One region of the Actinocorallia herbida genome, then DNA from elsewhere that is predicted to be linked to it. Evidence: predicted binding sites of a transcription regulator. Region 1 holds the regulator's gene; the other holds the start of a gene.

What was found. The regulator HspR, encoded in region 1, represses chaperone genes until heat shock. The targets are predictions, from matches to a motif close to ANTTGAGTCNNNNNGACTCAANT.
Region 2: the regulator HspR is predicted to act here: its motif matches at 1,734-1,756, upstream of lon (endopeptidase La).

What each region holds. Positions count from the first base shown of each region.
Region 1 covers NZ_RJKE01000001.1:8,916,605-8,925,684, reverse strand. Annotated here, with positions in the region: gene EDD29_RS40630 (alkaline phosphatase D family protein) at 1-448, opposite strand, end outside; gene EDD29_RS40625 (hypothetical protein) at 706-1,254, opposite strand; gene clpB (ATP-dependent chaperone ClpB) at 1,736-4,330, opposite strand; gene EDD29_RS40615 (heat shock protein transcriptional repressor HspR) at 4,360-4,785, opposite strand; gene dnaJ (molecular chaperone DnaJ) at 4,786-5,955, opposite strand; gene grpE (nucleotide exchange factor GrpE) at 6,027-6,584, opposite strand; gene dnaK (molecular chaperone DnaK) at 6,581-8,419, opposite strand; gene EDD29_RS40595 (hypothetical protein) at 8,665-9,080, opposite strand, start outside.
Region 2 covers NZ_RJKE01000001.1:7,206,283-7,215,362, reverse strand. Annotated here, with positions in the region: gene EDD29_RS32910 (MarR family winged helix-turn-helix transcriptional regulator) at 1-234, shown strand, start outside; gene EDD29_RS32905 (Uma2 family endonuclease) at 302-910, opposite strand; gene EDD29_RS32900 (GNAT family N-acetyltransferase) at 950-1,549, opposite strand; gene lon (endopeptidase La) at 1,779-4,148, shown strand; gene EDD29_RS47850 (phosphatase PAP2 family protein) at 4,488-6,353, shown strand; gene EDD29_RS32885 (cytochrome P450) at 6,567-7,793, shown strand; gene EDD29_RS32880 (hypothetical protein) at 7,854-8,378, opposite strand; gene EDD29_RS32875 (alpha/beta fold hydrolase) at 8,493-9,080, opposite strand, start outside.

The sequences.
Region 1 (9,080 bases):
GCATGCGCTCGCCCGTGCCGTCGGCGTAGACCTGGTCGCCGATCATCAGCAGGACGTCGGGGAAGTCCGCGCCGTTCTTGAGCGCGTGCGCGAACGCGCTCAGCGCGTCGATCCCGTGGGTCTCGGTCGCCGCGGGCGCCACCCGGCACGACCCGAACGCGACGGCCGCCGGCCGGGCCGGGTCGACGGTCCGGATGACGCTCGGCGGGAACTCGCTGCCCGCTTCCGGCCACACCCGCCGCCCGTCGAGCTGCACCTCGTAGGGGGTCGCGGACCCGGGCTCCAGCCCATCGACGTCCACCAGCGCGTAGTGGTGCCCGTGCACGGCGAAGGTCCGCTCGGTCCGCCCCAGCACGGTCACCTCGCAGGCCTCGGTGGTCTCCACCCAGACCGTCGCCCCGCGCTCCCCGACCCACCGCAGCAGCGGCCCCAGCACCAATCCCGTCATACCCCCCATTGCATCGGAACTCCCGCCCCCCGTCCACACACCCCGCCCTGCCCCCGTCCGGCGGCTCGAAGTGGTCGGCCCGGTACCGGACAACACGCATACACGCCGACTGAACACCGCTTGATTCAACAAAGCGGACATGGCCCGCACCCATAACGGGTGCGGGCTTTCCCCCGCCCGCCCGGAGCCCGGCGAGGTCGTGCGCCGGGTGCGGTGTCACGGGGCGAGGCGGGTGGACTTCCCGGGAACGCGGGAGGTCAGCGGCCCGCGCGGTTGTTCATGCGGCGGGTGGGCAGGGTCCGGGCGTTGCCGCGGGAGCGCTGGGCGAGCGCGGCGGCGCGCCGGTCGGTGCGCTTGAGCGCGGTCTTCCTGCCGGTCTTGCGGACGGTGTCGGGCTTGGCGGGCACGGAGGACTCCTCGGATTCGGGCGACGGCGCGGGCAGCGCGTCCGTCGTGGAGACCGGCAGGCCGGGAACGGGGAAGCGTGCGGCCGACTCGCCACCGGGCACCACGGGGAGGGAGGCCGGGAGCACCGCGGACAAAGCGGTCACGGGTACGCCGGCCGTCGACGGGTCGGTCGCGACGGCGGAGGTGGAGGAAGAGGTGGCGGGCATGCGCGACTCCTGGCGGTCGGTTCCGGCGGTCTCGGCTGAGGGGCGGGCGGTCGTGGTCGCGGCGGAAGCCACGGAGGACGCACCGGTCGGCTGATGGGTGGCGGGCATGCGCGGCTCCTGGTGGTCGGCGGTGGCGGGGCGGGTGGTCGCGGACGCGGCGTCGGGTGCCGAGGGGTGGGTGGAGGCGGGCATGGTGGCTCCTGGGAAGGGCTGTGGTGCATGCGTCGGCGGCGACATGAATGGCACGAGGAAAGGCGAATACGACGAGTGGCGCATTCATGGGCTCGCGGAAAAGAACTGTCGGCCGGGGCGCATGAAGGAATTCCGGAAAGGGTCCGGTGAAAGAGAAGGCGCGTGGTCCGGTAGCCGAAGGCGAACGGCAAAGGAGCCGACAGGCGCACTGTCTCGATGAGAAGGGTGCACAGGTGGGGTCGCTGTGATGGCGGGCGCTCCACGGCGCCTCAGGCCCACCTCGTGCTGCGGGAGCCGCTCGGCGGCTCGACCGGAAGGGATCAGATCTCCATGACGGAGACATTAGCCCGGCCCCGCACCGGACGTCAACACCTTTCTGTGAAGTGCCCGGAATTCACCCGGCACGGTGCGGAGGAAAGGTCGAAAAATGGAGCGGCCCGCGCCCCCGGGGAGGGGGTGCGGGCCGGGGAAAGGCGCCGGATCAGCGCTTGCTGAGCGGGACCGTGGAGTGGACCGCCAGCTTGTCCGTCGCCGGGTCGACCTCGACGGTGACCTCGGAGCCGTCGCGGATCTTGCCCGACAGGAGGCCGCGGGCGAGCTGGTCGCCGATCGCGGTCTGCACGAGGCGGCGCAGCGGACGGGCGCCGTAAGCCGGGTCGAAGCCTGTCCGGGCGAGCCACGCGCGGGCGTCGGCCGAGACCTTGAGCGAGAGCTGCCGGTCGGCGAGCCGGTCGGCCAGGCGGTGCACCTGCAGGTCGACGATGTCGGCGAGCTCGTCCTGGGACAGCGCGTCGAAGACGATCACGTCGTCGAGCCGGTTCAGGAACTCTGGCTTGAACGCCATCCGGACGGTCTTCATGACCGCCTCCCGCTGGGCCTCCTTGCTCAGCGACGGGTCGACCAGGTACTGCGACCCGAGGTTGGAGGTGAGGATGAGGATGGTGTTGCGGAAGTCGACGGTGCGGCCCTGGCCGTCGGTGAGGCGGCCGTCGTCGAGCACCTGGAGCAGCAGGTCGAAGACCTCCGGGTGGGCCTTCTCGACCTCGTCGAGCAGCACCACGCTGTACGGCCTGCGGCGCACCGCCTCGGTGAGCTGCCCGCCCTCCTCGTATCCCACGTAACCGGGAGGGGCTCCGACGAGCCGGGCGACACTGTGCTTCTCGGAGTACTCCGACATGTCGATCCGGGTCAGCGCCCGCTCGTCGTCGAACAGGAAGTCCGCGAGCGCCTTCGCCAGCTCGGTCTTGCCGACGCCGGTCGGGCCGAGGAACAGGAACGAGCCCGTCGGCCGGTCGGGATCGGCGACGCCCGCACGGGAGCGGCGGACCGCGTCGGACACCGCGATGACCGCGTCGCGTTGCCCGATCAGGCGGGCGCCTATGACGTCCTCCATGCGCAGCAGCTTCGCCGTCTCGCCTTCCAGGAGCCGCCCCGCCGGGATCCCCGTCCACGCCGACACCACGTCGGCGACGTCGTCGGGCCCGACCTCCTCCTTCACCATCGCGCCGCGGGTCTCGGCCTCCTCCGACGCCTGGGAGATCTCCTTCTCCAGGGTCGGGATCTCGCCGTACAGCAGCCGCGACGACGTCTCGAAGTCGCCTTCGCGCTGCGCCCGCTCGGCGAGGCTCTGCAGGTCGTCGAGCTTCTTCTTGAGCTCGCCGACCCGGTTCAGGCCGGCCTTCTCCTGCTCCCAGCGGCCGACGAGGCCGTGCAGGTGCTCCTGCTTGTCGGCGAGGTCGGCGCGGAGCTTCTCCAGCCGCTGCCGGGACGCCTCGTCGGACTCCTTGGCGAGCGCGAGCTCCTCCATCTTCATCCGGTCGACCGTGCGCTGGAGCTGGTCGATCTCGACCGGCCGGGAGTCGATCTCCATCCGCAGCCGGGAGGCGGCCTCGTCGACGAGGTCGATCGCCTTGTCCGGCAGGAACCGCGAGGTGATGTAGCGGTCCGACAGCGTGGCCGCGGCGACCAGCGCCGAGTCGGAGATCTGCACCTGGTGGTGCGCCTCGTACCGGCCCTTGAGGCCGCGCAGGATCGCGATGGTGTCCTCGACCGACGGCTCGCCCACGAACACCTGCTGGAAGCGGCGCTCCAGCGCGGGATCCTTCTCGATCCGCTCGCGGTACTCGTCCAGCGTGGTCGCGCCGATCATGCGGAGCTCACCGCGCGCCAGCATCGGCTTGAGCATGTTGCCCGCGTCCATCGCGCCCTCGGCCGCGCCCGCCCCCACGACGGTGTGCAGCTCGTCGATGAACGTGATGATCTGTCCCTCGGACTCCTTGATCTCGTTCAGGACGGACTTGAGCCGCTCCTCGAACTCGCCGCGGAACTTCGCGCCCGCGACCATCGCGCCGAGGTCGAGCGAGATGAGCCGCTTGTCGCGCAGCGACTCCGGCACGTCGCCGGTGACGATCCGCTGCGCCAGCCCCTCGACGACGGCGGTCTTGCCGACGCCGGGCTCGCCGATGAGCACGGGGTTGTTCTTGGTGCGCCGCGACAGCACCTGGACGGTCCTGCGGATCTCCCCGTCCCTGCCGATGACGGGGTCGAGCTTGCCGTCCCGCGCCTTCTGGGTGAGGTCGACGCCGTACTTCTCGAGCGACTGGAAGGTGTCCTCGGGGTTCTCGCTGGTGATGCGCCCGTGCCCGCGGACCTTCTCGAACGCGTCGAGCAGGGCGTCGGGGGAGGCGCCGTACTCGCGCAGCAGGTCGGCGACCTGGCCGCCGTCCGTCGCGAGGCCGACCAGGAGGTGCTCGGTGGAGACGTACTCGTCCTGGAGCTGGCGGGCGCGTGACGCCGCGGTGTTCAGCGAGGCGAGGAGCTGGCGCGAGGTCTGGGGCGCCGCCACCGTCGATCCCTGCGCCTTCGGCAGGTTCGCGATGAGCTCCTCCGTGCGCCGCCGGATCGCCGACGGGTCCGCGCCCACCGCCTCCAGCAGCGGGACCGTCGTGCCCTCGCTCTGCGCCAGCAGCGCCGCGAGGAGATGGGCCGGCTCGACCTGGGGACTGCCCTCCGAGGCCGCCCGGCGGACCGCGACCGAGACCGCGTCCTGGCTCTTGTTGGTCAGCTTGTAGTCCATTGGATCAAACCCCCGGGTTCAAAAATCCTTCAGTCTTGCTGCTTTCGCCAGAGGACGACCCCGGTCTGGCGGATCGGGACCAGATCGCCCCCGCGCCCCTCCCCGCGCATCTGCGCGAGTCTGGCGGCGACGGCACGGGTGGACTCGAGTTCGTTGCCCAGCTCCTCGACGAGCCGTCTCAGCCGTCCGAGCTCATTGCGCAGCTCGTCGTTGGAGCGCTGGAGTTCGAGGATCTTGCTGATGCCCGCCAGGTTGACCCCCTCCTCCTGGGAGAGCCGCTGGATCTCGCGGAGCGCCGCGATGTCGCGCGCGGAGTACCGGCGGCCCCGGCCGGACGCCCGGCCGGGGGAGACCAGCCCCATGCGGTCGTAGGTGCGCAGCGTCTGCGGGTGGAGACCCGACAGTTGCGCCGCGATCGAGATGACATAGACCGGGGTGTCGTCGGGGAAGTCCACTTACCCCTCCCTAGCCTGCTGCACCAGGGTCTGGCGCAGGTCGTCGCCGCGATGGGTCTCCGACAGGTCGGTGAGCGACTTGCGCTCCTCGTCCGTCAGCTTCTGTGGCACGTTCACCTCGATGGTCGCCAGGAGATCGCCCCTGGAACCGTCGCGGCGGGTCGCGCCCCTGCCGCGCACCCGGAAGGTCCTGCCGTTCGGGGTGCCCTCGGGAATGCGCAGCTTGACGGGCTGGCCGCCGTGCACCGGCACCATGATCTCGGCGCCGAGCGCGGCCTCGGGGAACGTCACCGGGACGGTCACCATGAGGTTGTCGCCGTCGCGGCCGAAGACGGGATGTCCGGAGACCTTGAGCTTGACGAGCAGGTCGCCCGCCGGGCCGCCGCTCTCGCCGGGCGCGCCCTTGCCCTTGAGCCGGATGGTCTGGCCGTCCTTGACGCCCGCGGGGATGCGCGCCTGGATGGTGCGGGTGCCGATGGCCCGGCCGCTGCCGTTGCAGGTCGGGCACGGGTCGTCGACGACCATGCCGCGGCCGTGGCAGTGGCTGCACGGCTCGGCGAACCCGAAACCGCCCATGTTGCGGGTCTCCTGGCCGGTGCCTTCGCAGTAGGGGCAGACCCGAGGCAGGGTGCCCGCCTTGGCTCCGGTGCCCCGGCAGGTCTGGCAGGGCGCCTCGGAGGACAGCCGGAGCGGGACCGTGATCCCGTCCAGCGCCTCGCTGAAGGTCAGGGTCACCTCGGACTCGACGTCCTGGCCGCGCCGCGGCCTGCGGGTGGAGGTGGTGCGGGTCTGGCCGCCGCCGCGGCCGAAGAGGCCGCCGAAGAGGTCGCCCAGGCGCTCGCCGGCGCCGGCCCCTCCCGGGGCGTTGCTGCCGAAGAGATCGTTGAGGTCGAAACCCTGCGGACCTCCGCCCGGACCGCCCCCGCGGAACGCGCCCCCGTACGCCCTGACCTCGTCGTACTCCTTGCGGCGCTTGTCGTCGGACAGGACGTCGTAGGCCTCGGAGATCTCCTTGAAGCGCTCCTCGGCCTCGGCGTCGCCCTTGTTGGCGTCGGGGTGGAACTTGCGAGCGAGCTTCCGGTAGGACTTCTTGATCTCGTCCTGGGTGGCGGTCTTGGCGACACCGAGGGACTTGTAATAGTCCTTCTCAAGGTAGTCCTTGGTGCTCACCGGCTCCCCTTCGAAATGTGCTGCGGATCTCGTCCCGGGGGCGGGCCGCCGCCCCCGGGACCGGTGTCAGTTCAGGCCTGCGGGCCGGCGACGACCACACGGGCCGGCCGGACGACGCGCTCGCCGATCCGGTATCCGGGCTGGTAGACCTCCAGCACCGAGTCCTCCTCCACGTCCGCGGACGGGACGTGGGTCAGCGCCTCGTGCACGTTCGGGTCGAACGGATCGCCGACCGCCCCGTACCGTTCCAGGCCCAGCTTGCCGAGGGTCGTCTCCAGGGACTCCCCGACGGACTTGAAGGCGCCGACGAGCTCGTCGTGCTCGCGGGCCTTGTCGATGCTGTCGAGGATCGGCAGCAGGTCGGTGAGCACGCCCGAGATGGCCTGCTCCCGCACGGCCACCCTGTCGCGTTCCACCCGCTTGCGGTAGTTCACGTACTCGGCCTGGAGCCTCTGAAGGTCCTTGGTGCGCTCCTCGAGCTGCTCGCGCAGTTCGGTGGAGGCCTCATCGACCGCTTCGTCGGCCGGAGCCGCGGACTCCTCCTCGGTGGGAGGAGTCCGCAGCTCGCCCGTCTCAGGATCGATGCGCCGCGAGTCGCGGATCACCGGTTCTTCCTGAGAACTGCTCACTTGGCGTCCTTGTCGTCGTCGATGATCTCGGCGTCCACGACCTCGTCGTCCTGGGCGCTCTGGTCGGCGCCGGGTGCGGCGGTGTCGGCGGAGCCGTCGGCCTGCTGCTGGGCGTAGAGCGCCGCGCCGAGCTTCTGCGACGACTGGGCCAGCTTCTCGGCCGACGCCTTGATCGCGTCGGTGTCGGTGCCCTCGAGGTCCTTGCGCACCTCGGCGATGCCGTCGGTGACCTCCTTCTTGAGGTCCTCGGGCAGCTTGTCCTCGTTCTCCTTGACGAACTTCTCCGTCGAGTAGGTGAGGGTCTCCGCCTGGTTGCGGATCTCGGCCTGCTCCTTGATCCGGCGGTCTTCCTCGGCGTACTGCTCGGCCTCGCGCATCATCCGCTCGATGTCGTCCTTCGGCAGCGCGGAGCCGCCGGAGATGACCATCGACTGCTCCTTGCCGGTGCCGAGGTCCTTGGCCGAGACGTTGACGATGCCGTTGGCGTCGATGTCGAAGGCCACCTCGATCTGCGGGACGCCGCGGGGCGCCGGGGGCAGGCCGGTGAGCTGGAAGGTGCCGAGCTTCTTGTTGTACGCCGCGATCTCGCGCTCGCCCTGGTAGACCTGGATCTCCACGGACGGCTGGTTGTCGTCGGCCGTGGTGAAGGTCTCCGAGCGCTTGGTCGGGATCGTGGTGTTCCGCTCGATGATCTTGGTGAAGATGCCGCCCTTGGTCTCGATGCCGAGGGACAGCGGGGTCACGTCGAGGAGCAGGACGTCCTTGACCTCGCCCTTGAGGACGCCGGCCTGGAGCGCGGCGCCGACGGCCACGACCTCGTCGGGGTTGACGCCCTTGTTGGGGTCCTTGCCGGCGAGCTCCTTGACCAGCTCGGTCACCGCGGGCATGCGGGTCGAGCCGCCGACCAGGACCACGTGGTCGATCTTGTTGACCGTGATCCCGGCGTCCTTGATGACCTGCTGGAACGGCGCCTTGCAGCGGTCGAGCAGATCCGAGGTGAGCCGCTGGAACTCCGCCCGGGTGAGCTTCTCGTCGAGGTGCAGGGGGCCCTCGGCCGAGGCCGTGATGTACGGCAGGTTGATCGTGGTCTCCGAGGAGGAGGACAGCTCGATCTTCGCCTTCTCCGCGGCCTCACGCAGGCGCTGGAGCGCCATCTTGTCCTTGGAGAGGTCCACGCCGTGCGCGTTCTTGAAGTTGGTGACCAGCCAGTCGACGACCTTGTTGTCCCAGTCGTCGCCGCCCAGGTGGTTGTCGCCGCTGGTGGCCTTCACCTCCACGACGCCGTCGCCGACTTCCAGCAGCGAGACGTCGAAGGTGCCACCGCCGAGGTCGAAGACCAGGATGGTGGCCTCGCCCTCGCGCTCCAGGTGGTAGGCCAGGGCGGCGGCGGTCGGCTCGTTGATGATGCGCAGGACGTTCAGTCCCGCGATCTGGCCGGCCTCCTTGGTGGACTGCCGCTGGTGGTCGCTGAAGTAGGCCGGGACGGTGATCACCGCGTCGGTGACCTTCTCGCCCAGGTAGGCCTCGGCGTCGCGCTTCAATTTCTGGAGCACGAACGCGCTGATCTGCTGCGGGGTGAAGTCCTTGCCGTCGATCCCGACCTTCCAGTCGGTGCCGATCTCACGCTTCACCGAGCGGATGGTCCGGTCCACGTTGGTGACGGCCTGCCGCTTGGCGACCTCACCGACGAGCACCTCGCCGTTCTTCGCGAAGGCCACGACGGACGGCGTGGTCCGCGACCCCTCCGCGTTTGCGATCACGGTGGGCTCGCCGCCCTCCAGAATCGCGACGACCGAGTTGGTCGTCCCGAGGTCGATACCGACCGCACGTGCCATCGTCCGCTTCCTCCGTCTGTCTCATCGGGGCTCTGACGGGTCCCAGAATGCCCCGCGCGTCGTGTGCTGTCAAATGAGTTGAGTCAAACTCGCTCAACTTAGTTGCTGGAACACCGGTGTGACGCAGCCTATTCCGGGATGTACCCGCTCGTCCGGCAAACGAAGAACGGGCCCGCCATGCCTGTCGGGGGGCAGGCGGCGGGCCCGTTCGGCCTGGTCAGGCCGCCCGAAGGCGGCCAGAAGGGTTACATGGTCTTGTGCCGGACGAGCCAGTTCCACGCGGCCTTGTTGGTGCCCGCGGTGTTCGGCAGCTGGAAGCGGTCGTTGACGATCAGGTCCACGAGCCCGCCCGGGATCAGCCCGCAACCGGACGCCTTGGGCAGCGCGAACTTCATGTCGGTCGTCCAGACCTTTGCCAGGAGAACACCCTCGCGGACCTCGGGAAGGGCGAGCCCGATCACCGGCTTGACCGTGATCGGCGCGGCGTCGGTGCCGACGTAGCAGGAACCGAGGACGAGCGGGTGGACGAAGCGGAACTTCACCCCGAACTCCTTCGGCATGACCGTGCCCGCGACGACCGAGCCCGTCGTCTCGATCTTGACCTTGGTGCCCGTCAGGTCCTGGGTGTAGATGCCCGTGCCCGGAAGCGGCGTCTGGATCG
Region 2 (9,080 bases), 1.7 Mb from region 1:
CGCGTCCGCGACCCCCGCGACCGCCGCATCTGGCACGCCGCCCTCACCCCGCCCGGCCAGGAGGCCGCCGACGCCGCCCATCAGGAGATCATCGCCCGCCTCGACACCTTCCTCCTCGACCTTCCCCCCGACGCCCGAGCCCTGCTCGCCCCCACCGTCACCACCCTCCTCACCGCCCACACCGCCACCACCGGCATCCCCTGGCTGGTCCCCACGGAACCCACCGCCTTCTGAACCCCGCCTCGCCACACGCTGGGGAGGCATCGGCCGAAACGGTACGCAAGGGCGGCGGGCATCCCGCCTAGTTCAGCTCGAGCTCGGTGAACGAGACGTCGATCAGCATCCCCTCGGGCAGGGAGGTTCGCAGCGCCTCCCGGTGCACTGCGGCCAGCTGGTAGTTCCGCTTCGACCAGTCGAGCCGGTACTCCTCGACCGAGTGGATCCGGCTCTCGGCCATGACGACGATCAGATAGACCTCGATCCCCTGACGGGCGTACTCGGCCTTCTTGTCCGCGAAATCCGTCTCGGTGTTCGTGCTGCTGATCTCGATCGCCACGAACACATCCGCCGACGTCATCCGCGCCCTGGGCTTCAAGCACCACAGCACGCTGACATCCGGTCGCCGCAACGTGAAGTGCTTCCCCTCGGCGCTCTTGCGCACGTTCGCGTAGACGTACCACATGTCGGTGTCCTGGAGCACCGCCACGCAGGGCCCCTTCGGCCGAGCGCCCTTCAGCGCAGCGGTGAGGTTGAACGACACGGTCCGATGCTCCGGGGTGGGCGACTGACAGAAGATCACCCGTCCGTCGACGACCTCGATCGTGCGTGCGATGTCCGCAGGCAGCGCTTCGTACTGCTCCTCGGTGATGAGCATGCTGGCCGGGTCGGTGGCCCACACAGGTAGACGCATGCTCGGCCTCTTCCTTGTCCGGATCTCGGTTCCGTCAGCCTAGCGCCGGGCCGTGTTCCCGCGGGGCGGGCCATGGGGAAGGGCGGCGGTGGTCCAGATCAGGGTGCGGCCGGTTTCGGCGGGGGCTTCGGGGGTGGTGGGGCGGGTTTCGGCGAGGTGGTAGCCGAGGCGGTGGGGGACGGCGGCGCTTGCGGTGTTGGCCTCGTCGCAGTGGATTTCGACGCGGGAGATGTCGGGGAGGGCCAGGGCGGCGGTGGTGAGGGCGCGGACGGCGCGGGTGGCCAGGCCGCGGCCGGTGTGGCCGGTGCGGAGCCAGTAGCCGATCTCGATGGCGCCGGGGCCGACTCTGCGGTGCATTCCGAAGCCGCCGAGGGCGGTGCCATCGGGGGCGAAAGCGCCGTAGAGGTAGGCGTCGCCGTTGCGCCAGTTGTCCTGGGCCGCGGCGATCATCTCGAACTCGTCGTCGAGGGTCAGCGGGCGTGCGGCCCAGGGCATCCACGGGTGCAGTTCGGCGAAGGACGCGTTCACGGCGTCCAGCAGGACCGCCGCGTCCCCTTCCCGCGTTCGCCGGAGCACCGCGTCGCCGAGTTCCAGCGACTCCGGCGGATCCGCGGGCCCGGCCGATCCGTCCACGCCCATGGCCGCCCCTCTCGTGAGAAATATGCCCATTTCATGCTGTTTGTGACCTTAGGGACTGCCGGGTGGGGCGCGGGGAATGCGGGGAGGGGGTTGGGGGTTTCACCGCAATCTTCGCTTCTGCGGGGTTCGCCCCGGTTGATCGCTGTGAGCGAACAGGGGTGGGGAATGAATCAAGGCTCTGGTTTCTTGAGTGTGAGTGACTCAAGAAAATCCATGACTGGGGAGTGAAATGAGCGAGAGACTGACGGTGCCGGTGCTGCCGCTCGACGACACGGTCGTGCTGCCCGGCATGGTGGTGCCGCTGGAGCTGAACGACAGCGAGGTGCGGGCGGCGATCGAGGCGGCGCGGGCCGTGGCGGCGGGCAAGCCGCGCGTTCTGCTCGTGCCGCGCGTCGACGGGAAGTACGCGGCGGTCGGTGTGCTCGGCGTCGTCGAGCGCGAGGGAAGGCTGCCGGGCGGGGAGCCGGGCGCCGTGGTCCGCGCCGTGAGCCGGGTCCGCATCGGCACCGGGACGACCGGGCCGGGCGCCGCGCTCTGGGTCGAGGGCGACACCGTCGACATCCCGGCGGCCGGACCCGAGGCCGCCAAGCTGGCCAAGGAGTACAAGGGCCTGCTCCAGGCGATCCTCCAGCACCGCGGATCCTGGCAGCTCGTCGACATCGTGCAGCAGATCGACGACCCGTCGATCCTCGCCGACCAGGCGGGCTACGCGCCCTACCTGAGCGTTGAGCAGAAGATCACCCTGCTGGAGACCGCCGACGCCGTCGAGCGGCTGGAACTGGTGACGGGATGGGCGCGCGACCAGCTCGCCGAACTCGACGTCGCCGAGACCATCCGCAAGGACGTCCAGGACGGCATCGACAAGCAGCAGCGCGAGTTCCTGCTCAAGCAGCAGCTCCAGGCCGTCCGCAAGGAGCTGGCCGAGCTGAACGGCGATGCCGAGGAGGGCGAGGAGGAGGACTACCGCGCCCGTATCGAGGCGGCGAACCTGCCGGAGAAGGTGGAGAAGGCGGCGCTCAAGGAGGTCGACAAGCTGGAGAGGTCCAGCGACGCCTCGCCTGAGGGCGCCTGGATCCGCACCTGGCTGGACACCGTCCTGGAGATCCCGTGGAACGAGCGTTCCGAGGACTCCTACGACATCGAGGGCGCCCGGGCCATCCTGGACGCCGACCACGCCGGCCTCGCCGACGTGAAGGACCGGATCATCGAGTACCTGGCCGTCCGCAAGCGGCGGTCCGATCGCGGCCTCGGGGTCGTCGGCGGGCGCAGGTCCGGCGCGGTCCTCGCGCTGGCCGGTCCTCCCGGGGTCGGCAAGACCTCGCTCGGCGAGTCCGTCGCGCGGGCGATGGGCCGCGAGTTCGTCCGGGTCGCCCTTGGCGGCGTCCGGGACGAGGCGGAGATCCGCGGCCACCGGCGCACCTACGTCGGCGCGCTGCCCGGCCGGATCGTCCGGGCGATCAAGGAGGCCGGTTCGATGAACCCGGTCGTCCTGCTCGACGAGATCGACAAGGTCGGCGCCGACTACCGGGGCGACCCGACGGCCGCGCTGCTGGAGGTGCTCGACCCGGCGCAGAACCACACGTTCCGCGACCACTACCTGGAGGTGGAGCTCGACCTCTCCGACGTGCTGTTCCTGGCCACCGCCAACTCGCTGGACACCATCCCCGGCCCCCTGCTCGACCGCATGGAGCTGGTGACGCTCGACGGCTACACCGAGGACGAGAAGGTCACGATCGCGCGCGACCACCTGCTGTCCCGCCAGCTCGACAAGGCGGGCCTGGAGTCCGGCGACATCGTCTTCCCGGACGAGGCGCTGCGGCTGATCGCGGGCGAGTACACCCGCGAGGCGGGCGTCCGCTCCCTGGAGCGGTCGATCGCGCGGGTGCTGCGCAAGGTCACCGCCAAGGCCGCGCTCGGCGAGGTGGAGCTGCCGGTCGTCATCGACGACCTGACGGACTACCTGGGCCGGCCCCGGTTCACCCCGGAGGTCTCGCTCAAGGAGTCCGAGCGGCGCACCGCGGTCCCCGGGGTGGCGACGGGCCTGGCGGTGACGGGTGCGGGCGGCGACGTCCTGTACGTCGAGGCGTCCCTGGCGGACGCCGAGACCGGCGACACCGGAGTGACGCTGACGGGCCAGCTCGGCGACGTCATGAAGGAGTCGGCGCGGATCGCGCTGTCGTACCTGCGCTCGCGCGGCGCGGAGCTGGAACTGCCCGTCGGCGACCTGAAGGACAGGGGCGTGCACGTCCACGTCCCGGCCGGCGCGGTCCCGAAGGACGGCCCGTCCGCGGGCGTGACCATGACGACGGCGCTGGCGTCGCTCCTGTCGGGCCGCCCGGTCCGGCCGGACGTGGCGATGACCGGTGAGGTCTCCCTCACCGGCCGGGTCCTGCCCATCGGCGGGGTGAAGCAGAAGCTGCTCGCCGCCCACCGGGCCGGGATCACCACGGTCCTCGTGCCCAAGCGGAACGAGCCCGACCTGGACGACGTGCCCGCCGAGGTGCTCGCCCAGCTGACCGTGCACGCGGTGTCCGACGTCCGCGAGGTTCTGGCGATCGCGCTGGAGCCCGCGACCGCCGCCACCTCCTCCGCCGCCTAGGCGGTACCCGGCACAGGGGGCCGGTCCCACCCGGGACCGGCCCCCTTTCCTCGTTCCGGACGAGCATTGGGAAAGGGGGCCGGGCCTTCCGAGGTCCGGTCCCCTTTCTTCGAGAGGGGGCACCGGGCCGTCGATTCGAGCGCCTGCGCGCCGGGCGGTGCCGCAGCGCTCGCGCCGGGGGCAGGTGCGGAGCCTAGCGAGGGGCGCACGGGCGGAACCCTGGATATGAGTGATCTTCATGTTCCTGGTCACGGTCGTTCACGCGGGGTTCCCGGGTGCGTAGCGCGGTCCGCTGAGACTCGGCGGGGCCGCCGAGGTGCGGCGGCCGGGAAGAAGAGCATGCAGACGAACTCGATCAACCGCCGCGCCCTGTTCAAGCGGACGGGCGCGGTCGCCGCGGGCGTCGCCGCGGTGCACGTCGTGCCCGCGTGGGCGGTCCCCGCCGCGGCGCGGGCGGAGGCCGCGGCGGCCCTGCCCTTCGTCGACGACTACCGGTCCAACGTGGCCGCGAACCTGACCGTCGAGACCAACGCCGCGGTCCGGATCCTCTCCGGCATGCTGGCGCTCTGGCGGCCCGGCACGGCCTGGAACACCGGCGAGGTGCTGCGCCGCGGCGTGCTGCGCGACAACATGCGCTACAGCGCCGCGGTCACCCGCCACCGCACGGCCGCCGAGGCCAAGGAGGCGTTCGTCCTCGACCGGCAGCACCAGAGCTACTCCGCCATCGCCGGCCTCGGCCCGCTCGCCGCCGCCTACAAGGCCGGTGCCCTGGCCGTCACCGGGATCACCGGGGCGCCCGACGGGACGCCCGCCACGACCGTCAGCGACGCGGTCCCGGCCGGGGCCCCCGCGGGGTCCGCGCTCGGCGCGGGCGCGCCGGCGTCGGCGCTGGGCAAGGTCGTCGACCTGGTCAACACCGTCCGCGGCTCCTACTCCTCGGGCAACCCGGCGAAGGCCGCCTACCAGTACCCGCGGCCGTGGCGGACGACCGAGGACGGCGTGGTCGCCGACACGGGCAAGACCGACGAGTTCGGCTTCCCCGTCTACGCCTCGGACGTCGTCGTCGCCCCTCAGCTGCTGCGCCAGCGCAGCACCAACCCGGCCGACGACGGCGGCTACGTGAGCGGCCACACCAACGCCGCCTACCTCGCCGCGCTGGCCTTCGCCTACGCCGTTCCCGAGCGGTTCCAGGAGCTCGTCGTGCGGGCGGCCGAGGTCGGGCACAGCAGGATCACCGCGGGCATGCACTCGCCGGTGGACGTGGTCGGCGGCCGGGTCCTCGCGACCGCGCTGGCCGCGGCGATCCTCGGCGACCCGGCGAACGCCGCGCTCAAGGCGGCGGCCCGCGCGCAGGCGGCGGCCTACCTTCAGGCGGCCACGGGCACCGACGCGAACACCCTCTTCGCCTACGCCCACGCGGCGGACCGCGCCGAGGACCCGTACGCCGACCGCGCCGCCAACCGGCGCGCCCTCGCCCCGCGCCTCACCTACATCCTCCCCAAGACGGGACGGCGGGGCGCCGTCGTGCCGAAGGGCGCGGAGGTCCTGCTGGAGACCCGGCTGCCCTACCTCGACGCGGCGCAGATCCGCGAGGTCCTGCGCACGACCGCGCTCGACGGGTTCGCGCTGCTCGACGGGCCGGAGGAGTGGGGCCGTCTCGACCTGTTCGCCGCCGCCGACGGTTACGGCGCGTTCGACCGGGACGTCGCGGTCGTCCTGGACGCCGCGGCCGGCGGCTTCCACGCCGCCGACGCCTGGCGCAACGACATCGGCGGACGCGGCGGCCTCACCAAGTCCGGGACGGGCGTGCTCACCCTGTCCGGCGACAACTCCTACCGGGGCGGCACCACCGTCCGCGCGGGCGTCCTCGTGGCCGCGTCGCGCGACGCCCTCGGCGCCGGCGACGTGGCGGTCGACGGCGGGGCGCTGCGCGTCTCCGCGTCCGGCGCGCGCGTCCGCGGCGATCTGGCCGTCCGGGGCGCCCTGGAGCTGACCGCGGGACGGCGGAACTCGCCCCTCGAGGTGTCCGGCAAGGTCACGCCCGCCCGCGGGTCGGTCCTGCGGGTCTCGCTCGACGGGGCGAAGGGCGGCACCGTCCAGGTCATCGCGGGCCGGGTGACGGGCCGGTTCGGGTCCGTCGAGGCCGACGGCCGCAGGGTCGTGCCCGTCTACTCCGCGCGCGGACTGTCGCTGCGACTTTCCTGAGCCTTTTCCACCGCGTCCGCGCGCCGAACGTCCGGTCGGCCCCGTGCCGGCCGGACGTTCGCGTGTCCGGGCGGGGGTGATGAGACATGGGTCGGGTCTGTGGTCGAGACGCGTGACTAGACTCACGTCTCATTCCTCTTGAGCGGGTCGGTCCCGGGGGCTGTACTGGGCCTTGAGGCGAGGAGCCGACGACACCCCACGAGGAGGCCGCCCATGGAGAAAGTCGCCGTGCCCGAAGGGTTCGACTTCACCGATCCGTCACTCATCGAGCAGCGCATTCCGGCGCCGGAGTTCGCGGCGCTGCGCCGTGCCGGGGGACTGCGGTGGAACCCGCAGCCGCGCGGGGTCTCCGGCTTCGACGACGACGGCTGCTGGGTCGTCACCAGGCACGCCGACGTGATGGAGGCGTCGCGCGACCACGCGGTGTACTCCACCCACGCCGACACCGCGCTCATCCGCTACAACGAGCAGATCGGCCACGCCGAGATCGACATGTTGAAGAGCACCCTGCTCATCAACCTCGATCCGCCGGAGCACTCCAGGCTGCGCACGATCGTCTCGCGCGGGTTCACCCCGCGCGTCATCGAGCGGCTGCGCGACGCGCTGCGCGACCGGGCCGAGCGGATCGTGGCCCGGGCCGTCAGGGAGGGCACCGGCGACTTCGTCACGGACGTCGCGGTCGAGCTGCCGCTCCAGGCGATCGCCGAACTGCTCGGCGTGCCGCAGGAGGACCGCGGCAAGCTGTTCACCTGGTCCAACCAGATGCTCGGCTACGACGACCCCGAGCTGAACGCCGACATGACCGGGGCCGCCGCGGGCATCCTGGAGTACTCCATGGGCCTCGCCGAGGCCCGCCGCGCGGAGCCCGCCGACGACATCGTCACCCGCCTCGTCCAGGCCGGGGACAGCGGCGGCCTCACCGACGACGAGTTCGGCTTCTTCTTCATCGTGCTCGCCGTCGCCGGGAACGAGACGACGCGCAACGCCATCACGCACGGCATGATGGCCTTCCTCGACCACCCCGAGCAGTGGGCGCACTACCGGGCCGAGCGCCCCGCGACGGCGGCCGACGAGATCGTCCGGTGGGCGACGCCCGTCATCGCCTTCCAGCGGACCGCGCTGAGCGACACCGTGCTCGGCGGCACGGAGGTGAAGGCGGGACAGCGCCTCGCCCTCTACTACTCCTCGGCGAACTACGACGAGACGGTCTTCACCGACCCGTTCCGGTTCGACATCACCCGCTCGCCCAACCCGCACCTGGGCTTCGGCGGGACCGGTCCGCACTACTGCATCGGCGCGAACCTGGCCAGGCTGGAGATCGACATCATGTTCCAGGCGATCGCCGAGGCGATGCCCGGCATCCGGCGGACGGGGACGCCGCGGCGGCTGCGCTCGTCCTGGATCCACGGGATCAAGGAACTCCCGGTCTCCTACGCCTGACCCCGTGCTCCGCGAGGCGGGCGACCGGCCCCGTCCGCCTCGCGGCCCGGCGTGCGGGCCTCAGCCGTCGAGGCGGTCGAGGTAGGCGCGCGCCAGGTGGTCGGAGGCCGCGCGGATGTCCTTGACGGACCTGCCGCCGACGCCCGCCCGGACCACGACGTCGTCGACGATGATGACGAGCTGGCCCATGCCCGTCCGCAGTTCGGGGTCGGTGCCCGGGGGAGCGGGCAGGCGGAAGATCGCCAGGTAGGCCTCCCTGCCGAGCCCCGGATAGGGTTTCCCGTGGTGCCTGAGCGCGTTGCGCCGCGCGCGCTCGGTGCCGCTCTCCTTCTTGGTCTTCTTGAACCGCTCGGCCTGGAGGTTCACCGAACCGCCCGCCGGCGTGCTCATGTACTGGCACTCCGTGGAGCGCCGCCCCATGTCGTCGTTGCTGAGGACCGACGGGCCGAGCACCCCCGCCGCGAAATCCCCGGTCAGCACTTCGCACGCGCGGACCAGCGGCACCCCCTCGAACCAGTGCGCCCCGACCCCCGCCGCCAACGCCGCGGCGAGACCGACCCCCGTCACCACAAGCCCCCGTCTCATGATCCCATTCAGTCAGACGGGCCCCGTCTCACGGAAGACTTCCGCGTAAAGGGCGGGGTGTCCCGGCCAGGAACGGTGCTCGAGCGCCGCCGGTGCCCGCGGCGTCCGCACGGGCTAGGCCACGTAGGAGAGCAGGGCCCGGGTCAGTTCCGCAGGCCGGGCCAGGGCCGGAAGGTGGCCGCAGGGGAGTTCGTCCGGGGTGATGCCCAGTCGGGAGCGGACGAGCGCGCGGAGGAAATCGGCGGGGAAGAGCCGGTCGTCGCGGCAGAGCAGGAACCGCGTCGGCACCGCCGGCCAGGCCGGCAGCGGCCAGGGATCGTCGAGGACGCGCCCGGTCTGCCCGCGCGTGTGGTGCGCGGAGGCCGCGGCGATCTCTTCCGGCACGTCGTGCAGATAGGTGACGACGGGATCGCCGGGCGCGTCGGGATCGCGGCCCTCGGCGAGGTCGAGCGCCCGCTGCGCCTCCCCCTGGCCGGTGGCCGACCACCACCGGCCGCCGCTCTCGCCCGGCGCGGGGACCATCGCCGCCACCATGACGACCATGGCGACGCGTTCCGGCAGGCGGGCCGCGACGAGCGGCGCGACGAGGCCCGCGAGGGACTGCGCGACGAGCACCACCCGGGTCCGGTCGCCGACCGCCGCGACCACGGCCTCGGTGTACGCGTCGAGCCCCGCCTCCTCGTCCTCGCAGGGAAGGTCCAC